One region of the Rhizobium sp. ERR 942 genome, then DNA from elsewhere that is predicted to be linked to it. Evidence: riboswitches for the same ligand, from Rfam matches in the RefSeq annotation. Region 1 holds a riboswitch; the other holds the start of a gene.
The links. Region 1 has a riboswitch for FMN ahead of FBZ97_RS04070 (6,7-dimethyl-8-ribityllumazine synthase). Riboswitches for the same ligand answer to the same signal wherever they lie in the genome.
Positions count from the first base shown of each region.

Region 1 (8,041 bases):
GCTGGGCATCCAACGCGCCAGGCACGCATATCCTCAATCGTTTCGCCGACGCCATCATGGGCAACCTGCGGCAGACCCTGTCGGATATCGACGTGGCGACCTTCGATGGCGTTGCCGCGCTGCTGTCGGAAAGAAAACGCGGCCTTTATTTCGTGGGCGGGCGCATTACAGGGGCGCTTGCGGAATATTTCTTCACCCATATGCAGGTCATCCGCCCCAATACGACGCTGCTCTCCTCCAATTCCAGCACCTGGCCGCAATATGTCCTGAACATGAATCCGGGCGATCTGCTCGTCATATTCGATATCAGGCGTTACGAGCAGGAAATGGTCAATCTGGCCGCCGCCGCCCGCCGGCGTGGCGCGGAAATCATCGTCTTCACCGACCAGTGGGCAACGCCCGCCGCCAAGCATGCGAAATACACGTTCCGCGTGCAGATCGAGGCGCCGTCCGCCTGGGATTCATCGGTTGTCACCCTCTTCATCGTCGAAGCCCTGATCGAAGCTGTACAAAGCTCGACATGGGACGAGACAAGCGAGCGTATGAAGACACTGGAAGGTCTTTTCGAGCAAACCAAGCTGTTTCGCAAGCTAAGTTGAAGGGGAATGAAAACAGAAAATAACGGTCCGTGAAGGGTGTGAAATACAGCGACTGTCATACTTGTCGATTAGAAGCAAAAATCGACTGCGTTTTCAGCAAACGCAACACTTTGAAGTCGTCACACAACCTTCATGTAACGTCATTAACAGCAACGCCAGACACTGAAAACCCAAAAGGAGGAAATGCAGTGATCTCGAAAATTCATCGTCTTCTGACAATTTCTACGGCGATGCTCGTCGCTTCGACGGCTATCGCGGCCGCAGAACCGAGCGCCGATCTCATCGCTGCCGCTAAGAAGGAAGGCACGCTGACCACGATCGCCCTGCCCCACAACTGGTGCGGTTATGGCGACCTGATCGCTGCGTTCAAGGCGAAATACGGCATCGAAGTCAACGAACTGAATCCGGATGCCGGTTCGGGCGATGAAGTCGAGGCAATCCGCGCCAACAAGGGCAACACCGGCCCGCAGGCTCCCGACGTGATCGACGTCGGTCTCTCTTTCGGCCCGACGGCCAAAAAGGAAGGCCTGCTGCAGCCGTACAAGGTTTCCACCTGGGATTCCATTCCGGACAGCGCCAAGGATGCCGAAGGCTACTGGTACGGCGACTACTACGGTGTTCTCTCTTTCGTCACCAATAAGGACGTCGTGAAGAACCCGCCGAAGGACTGGGCTGACCTCCTGAAGCCGGAATATGCCAACACCGTTTCGCTCGCTGGTGACCCGCGCACGTCGAACCAGGCAGTTCAGGCCGTCTACGCCGCCGGCCTCGCAGCCGGCGAAAAGGACGCCGCCAAGATCGGCGCCGCCGGTCTCGATTACTTCGCGAAGCTCAACAAGGCCGGCAACTTCGTTCCGGTCATCGGCAAGTCCGCCTCGCTGGCTCAGGGTGCAACCCCGATCGTCGTCGCCTGGGACTACAACGGTCTCTCCTGGCGCGACAGCCTGAACGGCAACCCGCCGGTCGACGTCACTGTTCCGGCTTCCGGCGTTATCGCTGGTGTCTACGTCCAGGCGATCTCGGCTTTCGCTCCGCATCCGAACGCTGCCAAGCTCTGGATGGAATTCCTCTATTCCGACGAAGGCCAGATCGGCTGGCTGAAGGGCTATTGCCACCCGATCCGCTTCAACGACCTGGCGAAGAACAAGAAGGTTCCGCAGGAACTTCTCGACAAGCTGCCGCCGGCCGCCGCTTACGAAAAGGCCGTCTTCCCGACGCTAGAAGAACAGGATGCCGGCAAGACCGCCATCACAACCAAGTGGGATTCTGTCGTCGGTTCGAACGTACAGTAATCCGACCTGACATGACCTCCCCGCTTCGGTGGGGAGGTTTTCCATTTTTCTGACGCCGCGGATTGGGTCAATCATGAGCATCGTCACAACATCGACAGTCAGTTCCACTCCCATGATCAACAAGCGCGTGGTTGTCGACTGGCTGGGCATAGCGCCCTTCCTGATTTTCGCGCTGCTGTTTCTGATTTTGCCGACAATCTATCTGATCGCTGGCGCTTTTCTGACGCCGGACGGCGGCCTGACGCTGAAGAACATCGGCGATCTGTTCACGAAATCCATCTTGGACTCCTATTGGATCAGCATCAGGGTTTCGGTCGCCTCGGCGCTCGGCGGCGCGTTGATCGGCTTTTATCTGGCCTGGGCGCTGGTCATGGGCGGACTTCCGGCCTGGGTGCGCCATGCCTTCCTTACCTTTTCCGGTGTCGCCTCGAATTTCGCCGGCGTACCACTGGCTTTTGCGTTCATCGCCACGATCGGTCGCCTGGGCCTCGTCACGCTGCTGATGAGGGATTGGTTGGGTTTCAATCTCTATTCCACAGGCTTCAATCTCTACAGCTTCGTCGGCTTGACCATCACCTATATGTACTTCCAGATTCCGCTGATGGTGCTGATTATCACGCCGGCGCTGGACGGCATGAAAAAGGAATGGCGTGAAGCCGCATCCATCCTCGGGGCGACCACGAGACAATATTGGCTCATGGTGGCGCTCCCCATTCTCTGGCCGAGCCTGCTTGGCACGACGCTGCTGCTGTTTGCCAACGCCTTCGGCGCCATCGCAACGGCCATCGCGCTGACGGGCAGCTCGCTGAACATCATCCCGATCCAGCTCTACGCGCAAATCCGCGGCGACGTGCTGCACAACGCCAATCTCGGCTATGCAATGGCGCTCGGCATGATCGTCATCACTGGCATTTCCAATGTGATCTACATCATCATGCGTATTCGCGCGGAACGGTGGCAGAAATGAAGCTGCAAAAATTCTTTGCCTGGATCGCTGTTGTCATCGGCGCTATCTATTTCATCGTTCCGCTCATCGGTACGCTGGAATTCTCACTGCGCATGCGTCGCGACGCCTATAGTTTTGACGCCTATGCATCAGTCTTTTCGGACGCTCACTTCCTGTATGCGTTCGGCTATTCGATGCTCATGGCCTTGCTGACCATCATCTTCGGCATGTTGATCGTGGTGCCTACGGCTTATTGGGTGCGCCTCCGTTTGCCCCAAATACGCCCGATCGTCGAGTTCATCACGCTGATGCCGCTGGTCATCCCCGCCATCGTCATCGTCTTCGGCTATCTGCGCCTCTACAATTCGTCATCGATCCTGCCTTTGACAGGCTTCGAGCAGACGACGAACTTCCTTCTTGTCTGCTCCTATATTGTCTTGGCGCTCCCCTATATGTATCGTTCAGTCGACACGGCGATGCGCACGATCGATGTCGGCACCCTGACGGAAGCCGCAGAAAGCCTTGGCGCGAAGTGGACAACCATCATGCTCCGCTGCATTTTCCCCAATGTCATGAGCGGCGTCCTCTCCGGCGCATTCATCACGCTGGCGATCGTCATGGGCGAATTCACGATGGCCTCGCTGCTCAATCGTCCGGCTTTCGGCCCTTACATGCAGCTCGTCGGCGCCAACCAGGCTTATCAATCCTCGGCGCTCGCCATCATTGCGCTTGCTGTCACCTGGCTTAGCATGGGTCTGCTGCAGCTCGTTTCCCGCTTCTCAAAACTGGCTCCGGTTAAGGCGTAAGGCTTCTCACCATGGCTTTTCTCGAACTCACCCACATCAAGAAATCATTCGGCGAAGTTCAGGTCGTTCACGATTTCAATATGCAAATCGAGAAGGGAGAATTCATCTCCTTCCTTGGACCGTCGGGCTGCGGCAAGACGACCGTGCTGCGCATGATCGCCGGTTTCGAAACGCCAACCGCCGGCACCCTGTCGATCAACGGCAAGGATCAGCGGGCGTTAAAACCGAACCAGCGGAATATCGGCATGGTGTTCCAGGCCTACGCGCTGTTCCCGAACATGACGGTGCACGACAACGTCGCTTTCGGCCTCAAGGTGGCCGGCATGGCAAAGCCCGACATCGATAAGCGCGTCAAGGAGATGCTGGCTCTCATCAAGCTCGATCATCTCGCCGGCCGCTATCCCTATCAGATGTCCGGCGGCCAGCAGCAGCGCGTGGCGCTCGCCCGCGCTATCGCCGTCAAGCCGCAGGTGCTGCTGCTCGACGAGCCGCTTTCGGCGCTCGACGCGAAGATCCGCATCTCGCTGCGCGAAGAAATCCGCGCCATCCAGCAGCAGCTCGGCATCACCACCGTTTTCGTGACCCACGACCAGGAAGAAGCCCTGTCGATCTCGGATCGCATCGTCGTCATGAATGCCGGTCGCGCCGATCAGATCGGCACGCCTTTCGAGATTTACAACACGCCGGCAACCCGCTTCGTCGCTTCCTTCGTCGGTACGCTGAACCTGATCGAAGGCAAGGTCGTCGATCCCGATAGCAACCGCATCATGATCGGCGATCAGGGCGTGACCCTGAAGCAGTCGGTGACGGCCTACAAGCCAGGCGATACCGTATCGCTTGCCCTGCGTCCGGAAGCCGGTTCGCTGGCGGAATCAGCCAAAGGCGATACCGCTCTCACGGGCGAAGTCTCTTCGGCACACTTCCTGGGTTCGGTCATTCGCACCCGCATGAACGTTGCTGGCAACACGATTTCCTTCGACATGTTCAACAGCCCCGGGATGATGCCTCCGAGCGTCGGCGAGAAGGTGACGCTGCGCTTCGCCTCCTCCGATCTGCTCGTGATTCAGGATTGAGAAAGCACCCTGCGTCGCAGGGTCATTTTGGAAAATTATTCGCGGACGCCGGGTCAGAAGCCCGGCGTTTTTCTTTGATTTTCATGAGAGAAAGCATTTATAGTCCGGACGTTCTCAGGGCGGGGTGCAATTCCCCACCGGTGGTATGGGGAGTTTCCTCGAGCCCGCGAGCGCCTTCCGAGCTTTCGGAAGGGTCAGCAGATCCGGTGAGATGCCGGAGCCGACGGTATAGTCCGGATGGAAGAGAGCAAGCAGGATCGCACCTCCTCCGCGCGAGGGATGCCGCGATGTTGCGTGTTCGCCCAAGGGATATTTGACAACAACCCTTGAAAGGCAAAATTCATGACCATTTCGATTTCTACCCAGCCGAGCCGCGTCGCGATCATTCGGGCTCGCTGGCATGCCGATATCGTCGATCGCTCGGTCGACTCCTTCGTTGCCGAATGGCAGACGACGGAAGGTGCATCGCCGATCGATATCTTCGACGTGCCCGGCGCCTTGGAAATTCCGCTGCATGCTCAGACGCTTGCCCGCAACGGCCGTTATTCCGCAATCGTTGCCACCGCTTTCGTTGTCGACGGTGGCATCTATCGCCATGAGTTCGTTGCAAATACGGTTCTCGACGCCATGATGCGCGTCCAGCTGGACACCGGCGTGCCGATCCTGTCGGCAGTCCTGACCCCGCATCACTTCCAGGAGTCGGAAGCCCACATCCAGTTCTTCAAGGAACATTTCATCATCAAGGGCCGGGAAGTCGCCAGCGCCTGCCGCCACATCCTCGCGGAGCGCGCCAAGTTGCTGCCGGCCGTCACGGTCTGAACCAGCATCGTGGAGGCGCGGCTAGAGCTCGCCTCCACATCACAAGGGAGAAACGTCAGTGACCGTCCTACGCATCATCCCGAACCTGTCCGCCGCCGATCCCGCCACGGCCCGTCTTTTCTACCACGACCTGCTCGGCCTCGACATCGTCATGGATCACGGCTGGATCCTGACCTTCGCCTCTGAAGCGGCAACAGTGCCGCAGATCAGCGTCGCCAGCGAGGGCGGTTCGGGAACGCTCGTCCCCGACCTTTCCATCGAAGTCGACGATGTCGATACGCTTTATCAGCGCGCCACCTCCATGGGCTTCGGCATATTGTATGACCTGACGGACGAGCCGTGGGGTGTCCGCCGCTTCTACGTCCGCGACCCCTTCGGCAAGGTGGTCAATATCCTCTCCCACCGCTAGTTCAAGCTCGCGAAGAGCCTCAAGGGCTCTCCGGCGCTCTCACCGCAGATCGAGATTGAATGTGGTGCGCTCGGCCGGCCAGACCGATTCCGAATAGGTGATCGGCACTCCGTCGGTATCCGCATCCACCTTGCGCGTCACCAGCAGCGGCGCGGATTTCGGCTGGCGCAGGATCCGCGCCTCGTCGGCCGTCGGCATGCGCGCCTCGATCTCCGTCGACAAGCGCTCATAGTCGGTGACGTCATAGCTGGCGAGCGCTGCTGAGATTGTCGGATGCCTCAATCTAGCCTGATCGAAATCGGGAAAACGTTCGGCCGGATAATAGGAATCCCCCAATTCCACTGGAATACCGTCGGCCGTCATGACACCGCGACGATGGATGACCGACGCGCCGATTGCGATCTTTAAATGGGCCGCGACGCGTTCGGTCGCCGGCACGATCTCGTGAACGAGCAGCTCGCCGCCCGGTTCAAAACCTTGCTCGATCAGATTTTTGTGGAAGCGGGTGCGTTTCGACAGCGTATAGTCGAGCACGCCCCTATGAACGAAGGTTCCCCGCCCCTGTTCGGCGCGGACCAATCCACGCTGCTCCAAGTGCCCCAGCGCCTGCCGCACGGTGAAACGGCTGACGCCGAACCGCAGCATCAGCTCGGGCTCGGTCGGCAATTTCTCTCCGGGCGCGAAAGTCCCGGCGGCAATATCGGCCGCCAGGATCTCGCCGATCTGATGCCAGAGCGCGCTGCCGCCCTTTCGGTCGATCGTCTCCATATCAGATACGCTTCTCCAGCCGGAACAGCAGCTTGTATTCGGCTGGATAGCTCAACGCATCGAGAATGCTCGGATAATATTTCCGATCCTTGGTGGCACGCACAAAACCATCATAGCCGAAACGCCTGACCGAAACATCGAAGCCGGCGGCCGTGAAGGCTTCGATATAGTCCTGTGGCGAACGATCCTGCATGGGCGCGTTGCTGTTGTTGCCGATCAGCTCGAGCCACTTTGGCCAAAGCGGCATTTCATTGTGGCAACCGGTCACCGCGTAATAGACGCCCCCATTGCGCATGGCCTGGAACATTCCCTCGGCATGCTCTCTCAACTCCGGCAGCAGATAGATCACCTCATAGCTGAAAGCCACGTCGAAGCTGTCGGCAAAGGGCGCCAGGTCGGTCGTCACATGAAACTGGAGCGGCATGTTGCCTGCGGCTTCGACGGCGGCAGCCACCGATTCCGAAGCGATATCGATGCCGACACCGCGTCGGAACGGCCGCATGGCATAAAGCAGCCGTAGAAAGCCGCCACGGTTGCAGCCGAAATCCAGGACGGTCTTCGAGGAGAAATCCCGCTCCGGCACCGTCTCAATGAAGTGGCGCCAATAAGGGCTATGCGATTCTGCCATGGCGGCGTCGCCCTGCGGCTCCTTGTGCCATGTCGCGTAAGTCATTGCTGCGCTTGTCATCATGCTCTCGCTGTTGGAGTGAACTGAACCCTTTATAACTCCACCTCATGACAGTCGCATGAATTCGTCCGGACGACTGGACTAATAATGATAATCTTTCGCGCGTGATCAGTTAGCTCCTATTGCAGGCAGTCTACCATCCATTGCACGCCGAACCGGTCCGTCAGCTTGCCGTAGTAGCTGCCCCAAGGCTGAACGGCGAGTGGCGTCGTCACCGCGCCGCCCTCAGCCAATCGAGCAAAAATCCTCTCGGTGCTCTCTCGGTCATCCATCATGAGCATATGAGCGGAACCTCTCATCGGCTCGGCATCGTGCTTGTCGGAAGCGAAGAACGAGACGCCTGGCCCCTCAAAGCGAGCGTGCATAACCCTGCCCCGCATCGCTTCGTTGGCAAGCGGCACCCCATCAGCATCATGACGAACCAACAGCGTCACTTCGCCGAGCCCGCAGACTGTATAGAAGGCAAGCGCTTCCTCGCAATGCGTCGTGAAAAACAGATAATTGGCGAGTTGCATCTCCTGCCTCCCTTGTTGTCGGACGAGCGGCCCACGCAGCCGCCCGGTATCAATGCCAATTATCTCATCTCACGCGCGATGAGCTTCAACCTCAGGCGCTGCGGCGCTCGCAATAGCGCCAACCAG
Region 1 covers NZ_VIUA01000001.1:824,742-832,782, reverse strand. Annotated here, with positions in the region: gene FBZ97_RS04095 (MurR/RpiR family transcriptional regulator) at 1-599, shown strand, start outside; gene FBZ97_RS04090 (ABC transporter substrate-binding protein) at 788-1,891, shown strand; gene FBZ97_RS04085 (ABC transporter permease subunit) at 1,965-2,858, shown strand; gene FBZ97_RS04080 (ABC transporter permease) at 2,855-3,643, shown strand; gene FBZ97_RS04075 (ABC transporter ATP-binding protein) at 3,655-4,716, shown strand; FMN riboswitch at 4,823-4,969, shown strand; gene FBZ97_RS04070 (6,7-dimethyl-8-ribityllumazine synthase) at 5,059-5,535, shown strand; gene FBZ97_RS04065 (VOC family protein) at 5,594-5,944, shown strand; gene phnF (phosphonate metabolism transcriptional regulator PhnF) at 5,984-6,712, opposite strand; gene FBZ97_RS04055 (methyltransferase domain-containing protein) at 6,714-7,400, opposite strand; gene FBZ97_RS04050 (VOC family protein) at 7,520-7,915, opposite strand; gene FBZ97_RS04045 (Tautomerase enzyme) at 7,985-8,041, opposite strand, start outside.

Region 2 (8,041 bases), on a different contig from region 1:
GGCCGATGAAGAACGGGGCTGTCGATCGCCCTGAGATGGTCCGGCGCGCCCAGGAACAGCTCGCACGCCTGAACCTACATATTCCAGCGACACGCAAGGTCGCGGGCCTGTCGACTGCCAATCAGCAGCTCATCGAGATCGCCAAGGCGCTGGCGCTCAATGCCAAGCTGCTGATTCTCGATGAGCCGACCGCAGCGCTTGGTGGCGCGGAGACGGAAGCGCTTTTCGAGCAGGTGAGAAAGCTTCGGTCTGAAGGTGTCGGCATCATCTACATCTCCCACCGCATGGAGGAGATCAAGCAGATCACCGATCGCATCGTCGTCCTGCGCGATGGCGAGCGGGTTCAGGAGTTCGCCGACAGCGCCACACCTGTTCGTACCATCGTCGAAAGCATGGTCGGCCGTTCGCTGGACCGGATGTTCCCGGCTCTTCCCGAACCGACGGATCGCCCTGTTTTGCAGGTCAGCGGATTGAGTTCGCCTGACCGGTCCTTCGAGGACGTGACGTTCGAAGTTCGCGCCGGGGAGATCCTCGGCATTGCCGGGCTGGTTGGTGCCGGCCGCACCGAACTCGTCCGTGCCGTTTCTGGCGCTGATCCGATCATCGCCGGCTCGATCAAGCTGGAGGGTGAGGAGCTCAAGCTTCGCAATCCGGCCGATGCGATCGCCAAGGGCATCGTGATGGTGCCCGAGGATCGCAAGGAGCAGGGTCTCGTCGTCGGGCATCGCATCAGTGAAAACATCATCTATGCCAACCTCGACAAGCTCGGTGGACGCTGGATCACATCACGTGTCAAACGTGCTTTCGCCGAAAAGGCTGTGGCGAAATTCGGCGTCAAAGGCCGGGCCGAGCAATATGCCTCGGACCTGTCGGGCGGCAACCAGCAAAAGGTCGTCATCGCAAAGTGGCTGATGCGTGACCCCAAGGTCGTCGTCCTCGATGAGCCGACCCGTGGCATCGATGTCGGCGCGCGAGCCAGCATTTACGACATCATCGTCAACCTCGCAAAGCAGGGGGTGGCCGTCATCGTCGTCAGCTCCGATCTCGAGGAGGTTCTTGGTGTCTCCAACCGGATTCTCGTGCTTGCACAGGGCAAGCAGGCAGGCATTCTCAATCGTGACGAGGCCAATGACGTCTCTGTCATGGAACTTGCGACAATCTAGACAAACAGAAAGGAAGAGCGGTGTCCGACATCACTCTGAACGCCCCGAAGCTTTTCGATCTTGAGGGACAGGTCGCGCTTGTGACCGGCGCCGGAAGCGGGATTGGGCAGCGTATCGCCATCGGTCTTGCGCAGTGCGGCGCCAACGTCGCGCTTCTGGACCGTCGATCCGACGATGGTCTAGCGAACACGGCTTCGCATATCGAAGCTGCCGGTCGCCGTTCCATCCAGATTGCAGCCGATGTGACCAGCAAGTCCTCTCTCGGGGAGGCGGTTGCGCGTACCGAGGCGGAACTTGGGGCCTTGACGCTTGCAGTCAATGCCGCCGGTATCGCCAACGCCAATCCCGCGGAAGAGATGGAAGAAGAACAGTACCAGACGCTGATGGACATCAACCTAAAGGGCGTTTTTCTGTCCTGCCAGACGGAAGCACGCGCGATGCTGAAGAACGGGCGCGGATCGATCGTCAATATCGCCTCTATGTCCGGGGTTATCGTCAATCGCGGCCTGAGCCAGGCTCATTACAACGCCTCCAAAGCCGGTGTGATCCACATGTCGAAGTCGCTCGCGATGGAGTGGGTCGGTCGCGGCGTCCGCGTCAACACCATCTCGCCGGGATACACGGCGACGCCGATGAACACGCGTCCGGAAATGGTTCATCAGACAAAACTTTTCGAAGAGCAGACGCCGATGCAGCGCATGGCAACGGTCGATGAGATGGTCGGCCCCGCCGTCTTCCTGCTGTCGAATGCCGCAAGCTTCGTGACGGGCGTCGATCTGCTCGTCGATGGCGGGTTTTGCTGCTGGTGATGCGATGAGGAAACTGATTGCCGGCAACTGGAAAATGAACGGTCTCGCGTCCTCCCTGGCCGAGATCGAGGCGCTGAAGGGAATAACGGACCACGCGGCGTGTGACATCGTCGTCTGCCCGCCCTTAACGCTGGTCGACAAAGCGGTCGAACGGGTGCGAGGATCAGGGATTGCCATTGGGGCACAGGATTGTCACGCGCGGACCTCAGGCGCCTATACCGGAGATGTTTCCGCCGAGATGCTCGCCGAAATCGGCGCTCGTTTCGTCATTCTGGGACATTCCGAGCGGCGCTCGGCCTATAGGGAGACGGACGGCGCAGTTGCGGCCAAGGCTGTCGCGGTCCATGAGACCAGGCTGACGAGCATCATTTGCGTCGGGGAGACACGTGCGGAACGGGACGAGGGCAGGGCGATCGAAGTGGTTCGTGCCCAGCTAGAAGCATCAATTCCCAACACCGCAACCAGTTCGAACACGGTGATCGCCTATGAACCAGTGTGGGCGATCGGAACAGGGCTAGTTCCGACCCTGGAGCAGATCGAGGAGATGCATTCGTCCATCCGCCAGGCGCTTGAAAAGCGGCTGGGAGAAGAGGGGAGGGATGTCAGGATCCTCTATGGCGGTTCGGTCAAAGCATCGAACGCAAGGGCAATCTTCGGCGTTCGCAACGTCGATGGTGCCCTGGTCGGGGGCGCATCCCTGAAGGCATCGGAGTTTGCCGGGATTATCTCGGCCGCCGTTTGAAGTCGCCAGCAACAGGCGGGCGCTCGGCCCCTTGAGCCGGCGCCTGGCGTGGCTGTCACCGCGAAAGGAATAGGAAATGCAGCGTTTCGAAAACAAGACCGTGGTCATCACCGGCGCGAGCCGCGGCATCGGGGCCGCGATCGCCAGACGGTTCGCGCGTGAGGGCGCCAATCTCGTAGTCTCGGCCAATGAGGATTCCGTCCATGCGGTCGCCGATGCGATCAAGGCTGACGGCGGGAAGGCGATTTCCTTCGTCGGTGACGTGACCGACAAGGCCAGTGTGAAGGGGCTCTACGAGGCGGCCGAGGTGGCCTTCGGTGCCGTCGATGTTTCCATCCAGAATGCCGGTGTCATCACCATCGCCCGCGTCGAGGACATGACCGAGGGCGAATGGGACAAGGTCATGGCGGTCAATACCAAAGGTGTCTTCCTCTGCGCCCAGGAGGCGATTGCCCGCATGCGCAAACATGGCCGCGGCGGCCGCATCATCAATACCGCTTCCGGCCAGGCGCGGGACGGCTTCATATACACGCCGCATTATGCGGCATCGAAGATGGGCGTCGTCGGCATTACCCAGAGCCTTGCCAAGGAAGTCGCGACCGAGGGCATCACAGTGAACGCTTTTTGCCCAGGCATCATCGAAACCGACATGTGGGCCTATAACGACCAGGCTTGGGGGAAGCTTTTGGGCAATTACGGCCCCGGCGAACTCATGAAGGAATGGGTCCAGGGCATTCCGATGAAACGGGCCGGATCGGGCGAAGATGTCGCCGGTCTCGTCACTTTCCTGGCCAGCGACGATGCGGCCTATATCACGGGCCAGACGATCAATGTCGATGGCGGCTTGATCATGTCGTAGTTCGACAATGAGGAACGGTGCGTTCGTTGGGCGGATCGGATTCTCGACGTTTTGGCGATCAAAGCCTCTTGCGGAATGAGGCATTGATCCCTTATCTTTCAATTGTTCTCAGGGCGGGGCGTAATTCCCCACCGGCGGTATGGGGAGTTTCCTCGAGCCCGCGAGCGCCTTCCGAACTTTCGGAAGGGTCAGCAGATCCGGTGAGATGCCGGAGCCGACGGTATAGTCCGGATGGAAGAGAGCAACGCAGGAGACGCCGCGTCGTGGCGGCGTTCACATGCTTGTTCGCCCAAGGGAAAATGGTGGCTTTGACCGGCCATGCACGCCGTTTCGAACGGCAACCCTTGAAAGGCAGGAAAATGGCAATTTCGAAAATTGAAGATGCGATCGCTGCGATTGCGCGGGGCGAGATCATCGTGGTTGTCGATGATCGTGACCGCGAAAACGAAGGCGATCTGGTGATCGCCGCGGAAGCGGTCACACCGCAGGCGATCGCGTTCATGATGAACCATGCCCGTGGTCTCATCTGCGTTCCGATGGAGGGCGAGAGGCTCGACGAGCTCGATATTCCGTTGATGGTGCCGCGCAACACGGAAGTCCTCAAGACCGCCTTCACCGTTTCCGTCGACTACATTCCGGAAACCACGACCGGAATATCCGCCGCCGACAGGGCGGCAACCGTTCAAGCCCTCGTCAGGGACGGATCGCGTCCGGAGGAATTTGCCCGGCCCGGTCATATCTTTCCGCTTCGCGCGCATCCAAACGGCGTCCTGTCGCGTCCTGGGCACACGGAAGCAGCCGTGGATCTGGCCCGGCTTGCCGGCCTTTCGCCGGCCGGCGTCATCTGCGAAGTGGCGAACGACGACGGCACGATGGCGCGCCTTCCAGAGCTTGAGGTCTTTGCCGAGCGGCATGGCCTCCATCTCGTGACGATCGAGGATCTGATTGCCTACAGGGCCGCAAGCGCTCCCTTCAAGGCTGCCTGATCGTTCCGATACAGCCTATTTTGATCCTGCCCGGATCGATGCTTGCGCAAGGCTCTCCTATGCTCCTTGAGGATGAAGGAGAGCCTTCCTCAGCCTATGAATATGCCCGGCGCCGATCCCGCAGCAACCACCGACCATCGTCGCGCCGGCATCGACCCATGAACAGGCGAAGCGCGAATAGGCGTCGTCATTCAGATCCTGACGGGTCGCGTGAAGGCCCTCGTTGGCGGCCGACTCGCCTTGTTCTCCCTCGAAAGCATTGGCATAGACGCCGATCCGCAGATTATCGCCGCCCTGCTTGAAAACCTCCGCTGCCGCATCGACGGCCTTGCGCATGACTTCCGGTTTGCTGCAGTTGAACAGGAGCGCGTCCGCGCCAGACGACGCTGCCCACCGAGCCGCATCCTCGACAAGTTCGCCGGAGCGGAGCTTAGGCGAGGCGCCATTCCTTTGCGCGGCGTCATCCGCAAGCGTGAAGGAGATCCAGAACGGTTTGCCGGTTTCAGCGACCGCCGTCCGAACCGCCTCTCCCTCCGCGATCAAGCTGAGGGTTTCCCCGAGCCAGACATCGACGTAAGGGGCGAGGTTTTCGACCAGAACCTTGAGATAGTCCTGAACGCGTAACGGATCGAAATTCTGTGGTTCGTAGGAGCCGAAGATCGGAGGCAGGGAGCCTGCGACCAGGATTTTTCGATTCTTGCAGGCGTTAGCGGCGTCGCGCGCCAGCCGTCCGGAAAGGGTGATGAGATCGGCCCCTTCCTTCCAGAACCGTTCCTCGCCAATGTGGTAGGGCACGAGCGCGTAGCTGTTGGTCGTAACGACATCCGAGCCGGCAGCGATGAATTCGTCATGCACCTGCCGGACAATCTCCGGTGAATCGACCAGTGCCAGCGCCGACCATTCCGGCTGCTTCAGTTCCGCGCCGAGACGCAGCAGTTCGCGGCTCATGCCGCCGTCGAGGATCAAGGGTTTGCTCATGAATGGGATCTCCAGAATGGCTCGGATCTGCGGAGAGGTTTGATCTCTCCGTCATGCCGGGGTTAGCGCCGCACCGGCACCTGCGCTTCCAGGAACCGGAAGCTTCGCGCGATGATGGCTGTAATGACGAGATAGAAGACGGTGACGACGATCAGAGGCTCGTAGACCAGCAGGGTGTCCTGACGAACCTTGGTGGCAACGGCATAGAGGTCCATCACGGTGACGGTGAAGGCGAGAGGTGTCGCCTTCAACTGCATGACGATTTCGCCTCCGATCGTCGGCAATGCGATGCGAATGGCGCGCGGTAGCCAGATGCGCCGCGTCAGCGTCAGGGGGCGCATGCCGAATGCGCGGCCGGCTTCCAGCTCGCCTTTCGGGACGGCCAGCAACGCGCCGCGCAAAACCTCCGCCTCATAGGGCGCGTAATTCAGCGTGAAGCTGACGGCCGCGAAGAAGAAACCTTCACGTAGGATCGGCCAGAACAGGCTTTGGCGGATTCCCGGGATCATCGGCAGAAGAGAGCCGACGCCGTAGTAGAGCAGCCAGAGCTGTATCAGCAGCGGCGTGCCCCGAAAGAAGGTGCAGTAGCCACGCGCAAGGCTTCGCAGGATGGGGCCGCCGCTGACCTGGGAAAAGGCGAGGCCGATCGCGATGACGAAGCCGAAGACGACGGAAATCACAAGCAGCGACAGCGTTTGCACGGCTCCCGTCAACAGAAGCGGCCAATAGGCGGATATCCATGAGAAGGTCATGCCGGCACCCCTCAGGCAAGCTTCGGCTGGCCGCGGCGCACACGCCGCTCCAGCAGGTCGAAGACGGCGTTCGAGACGAGCGTGAGAGCGAGATAAATGAGGGCGGAAGCCAGGAAAAAGATGAAATAGTGCTTGGTGCTAGCGCCAGCGAGCCGCGTGGCGAGAGCCAGTTCCTGGTAGCCGACGACGGCGACGAGAGCGCTGTCCTTGGTGACCGACATCCATAGATTGGCAAGACCGGGAAGGGCATTCGGCAGCAAGGCGGGTAAGATGATGCGACGGAAACGCAGGCGTGCGCCCATGCCGAAGGCCTTTGCCGCCTCGATCTGGCCGACAGGGATCGCCAGGATCGCGCCGCGCAGGACTTCCGTCATATAGGCGCCCTGCACGAAGCCAAGCACGGCGACCGCGACAGCGAAGCCATTCAATTCGAATGCCGGCAGATTGAGCGCGATGAGGAGCCGATTGAGGCCGTCCATCCCTGCGTAATAGAGCCCGACGATCAGGATCAGCTCGGGGACCGCGCGGACGGCGGTCGTATAGAGTTCGAGCAGCAGCCGGAGCGGCCTGATGCCGGAGAGCTTGCCGAGCGCGCCGCCCGTACCGAGCAGAAGGCCGATCAGAAAAGCGCCGGCGGAGATGGCGACCGTGGAGGCGGCCCCGGTCAAGAGTACTCCACCCCAGCCCGGAGGATAGGGGGAGAGCAGGTCCAGAATGCCCTGAGGAGAGGTCGCCATCGTTGCGATCGTTTACTTGGCGCCGTAGATATCGAAGCTGAAATACTTCTTCGTGATCTCGTCGTATTTGCCGCTGGCGCGTACCGCGGCGATCGCTGCGTTGAGCTTAGCCATGAGCTCGGTGTCGTCTTTGCGAAGACCGCCGGAAACGCCGGCTCCGAGGACTTCCTTGTCGTCGGCGACATCGCCCATCTTGGCGCAGCAATCCTTGCCGCTGTCGCTCTTCAGGAAGGCATCAAGCGCAAGGGAATCGCCGAAGACGTAGTCGATGCGGCCTGCCGCGAGGTCCTGAAACGCCTCGTCGAGCGTCTGGTAGGTCTTTTCGTCGGCAACCTTGGCGAAGTACTTCTTGTAATATTCCGACTGGATCGTCGATACCTGGATGCCGATGGTCTTGCCCTTGACATCGTCTGCCGTCGCTCCGGTCTTCTGGTCCTTCGGGCCGATCAGCGTGCTGGGCGTATTATAATATTTGTCGGTAAAATCAATGATCTTCGAGCGTTCGGCGGTATTCGACATCGACGACCAGATCACGTCGAACTTCTTGCTCTGAAGCGCCGGAATGAGACCGTCCCAGGAAAGCTCGACGATCGAGCATTTCTCTTTCATCTGCTCGCAAACGGCGTCCATCATATCGATTTCCCAGCCCTGCCATTTGCCGGAGGCATCCTTGGCGAAGAAGGGCGGGTAGGATTCGTTCATGATGCCGAAGCGAACCTCGGCCTGCGCCGTCATCGAAGAGAGAGCGAGGGCAAGCCCGGCGAACAGAGTGGAAGCCATTCTCATATAAGGGATTCTCCTAATGGTGTTGTCTGCGAATGGGATGTGGATCAGGACGTGAGCATGCCGGTAAATTCCCGGCATCGGCTGCTGATCGGGGCGTCGAAGATCTGCTTTGGCGGCCCTTCCTCCTCGATCCGTCCCTGATGCAGGAAGAGAACGTGGTTCGAGACATCGCGGGCAAAGCGCATTTCGTGGGTGACCAGCAGCATGGTTCGGCCCTCTTCCGCGAGAT
Region 2 covers NZ_VIUA01000004.1:89,199-97,239, reverse strand. Annotated here, with positions in the region: gene FBZ97_RS17370 (sugar ABC transporter ATP-binding protein) at 1-1,163, shown strand, start outside; gene FBZ97_RS17365 (SDR family oxidoreductase) at 1,184-1,972, shown strand; gene tpiA (triose-phosphate isomerase) at 1,977-2,714, shown strand; gene FBZ97_RS17355 (glucose 1-dehydrogenase) at 2,791-3,573, shown strand; FMN riboswitch at 3,674-3,820, shown strand; gene ribB (3,4-dihydroxy-2-butanone-4-phosphate synthase) at 3,933-4,559, shown strand; gene FBZ97_RS17345 (homocysteine S-methyltransferase family protein) at 4,617-5,537, opposite strand; gene FBZ97_RS17340 (ABC transporter permease) at 5,600-6,289, opposite strand; gene FBZ97_RS17335 (ABC transporter permease subunit) at 6,301-7,026, opposite strand; gene FBZ97_RS17330 (transporter substrate-binding domain-containing protein) at 7,039-7,812, opposite strand; gene FBZ97_RS17325 (ATP-binding cassette domain-containing protein) at 7,857-8,041, opposite strand, start outside.
Region 2: linked by a shared signal. The riboswitch ahead of ribB (3,4-dihydroxy-2-butanone-4-phosphate synthase) and the one ahead of FBZ97_RS04070 (6,7-dimethyl-8-ribityllumazine synthase) in region 1 are both predicted to bind FMN.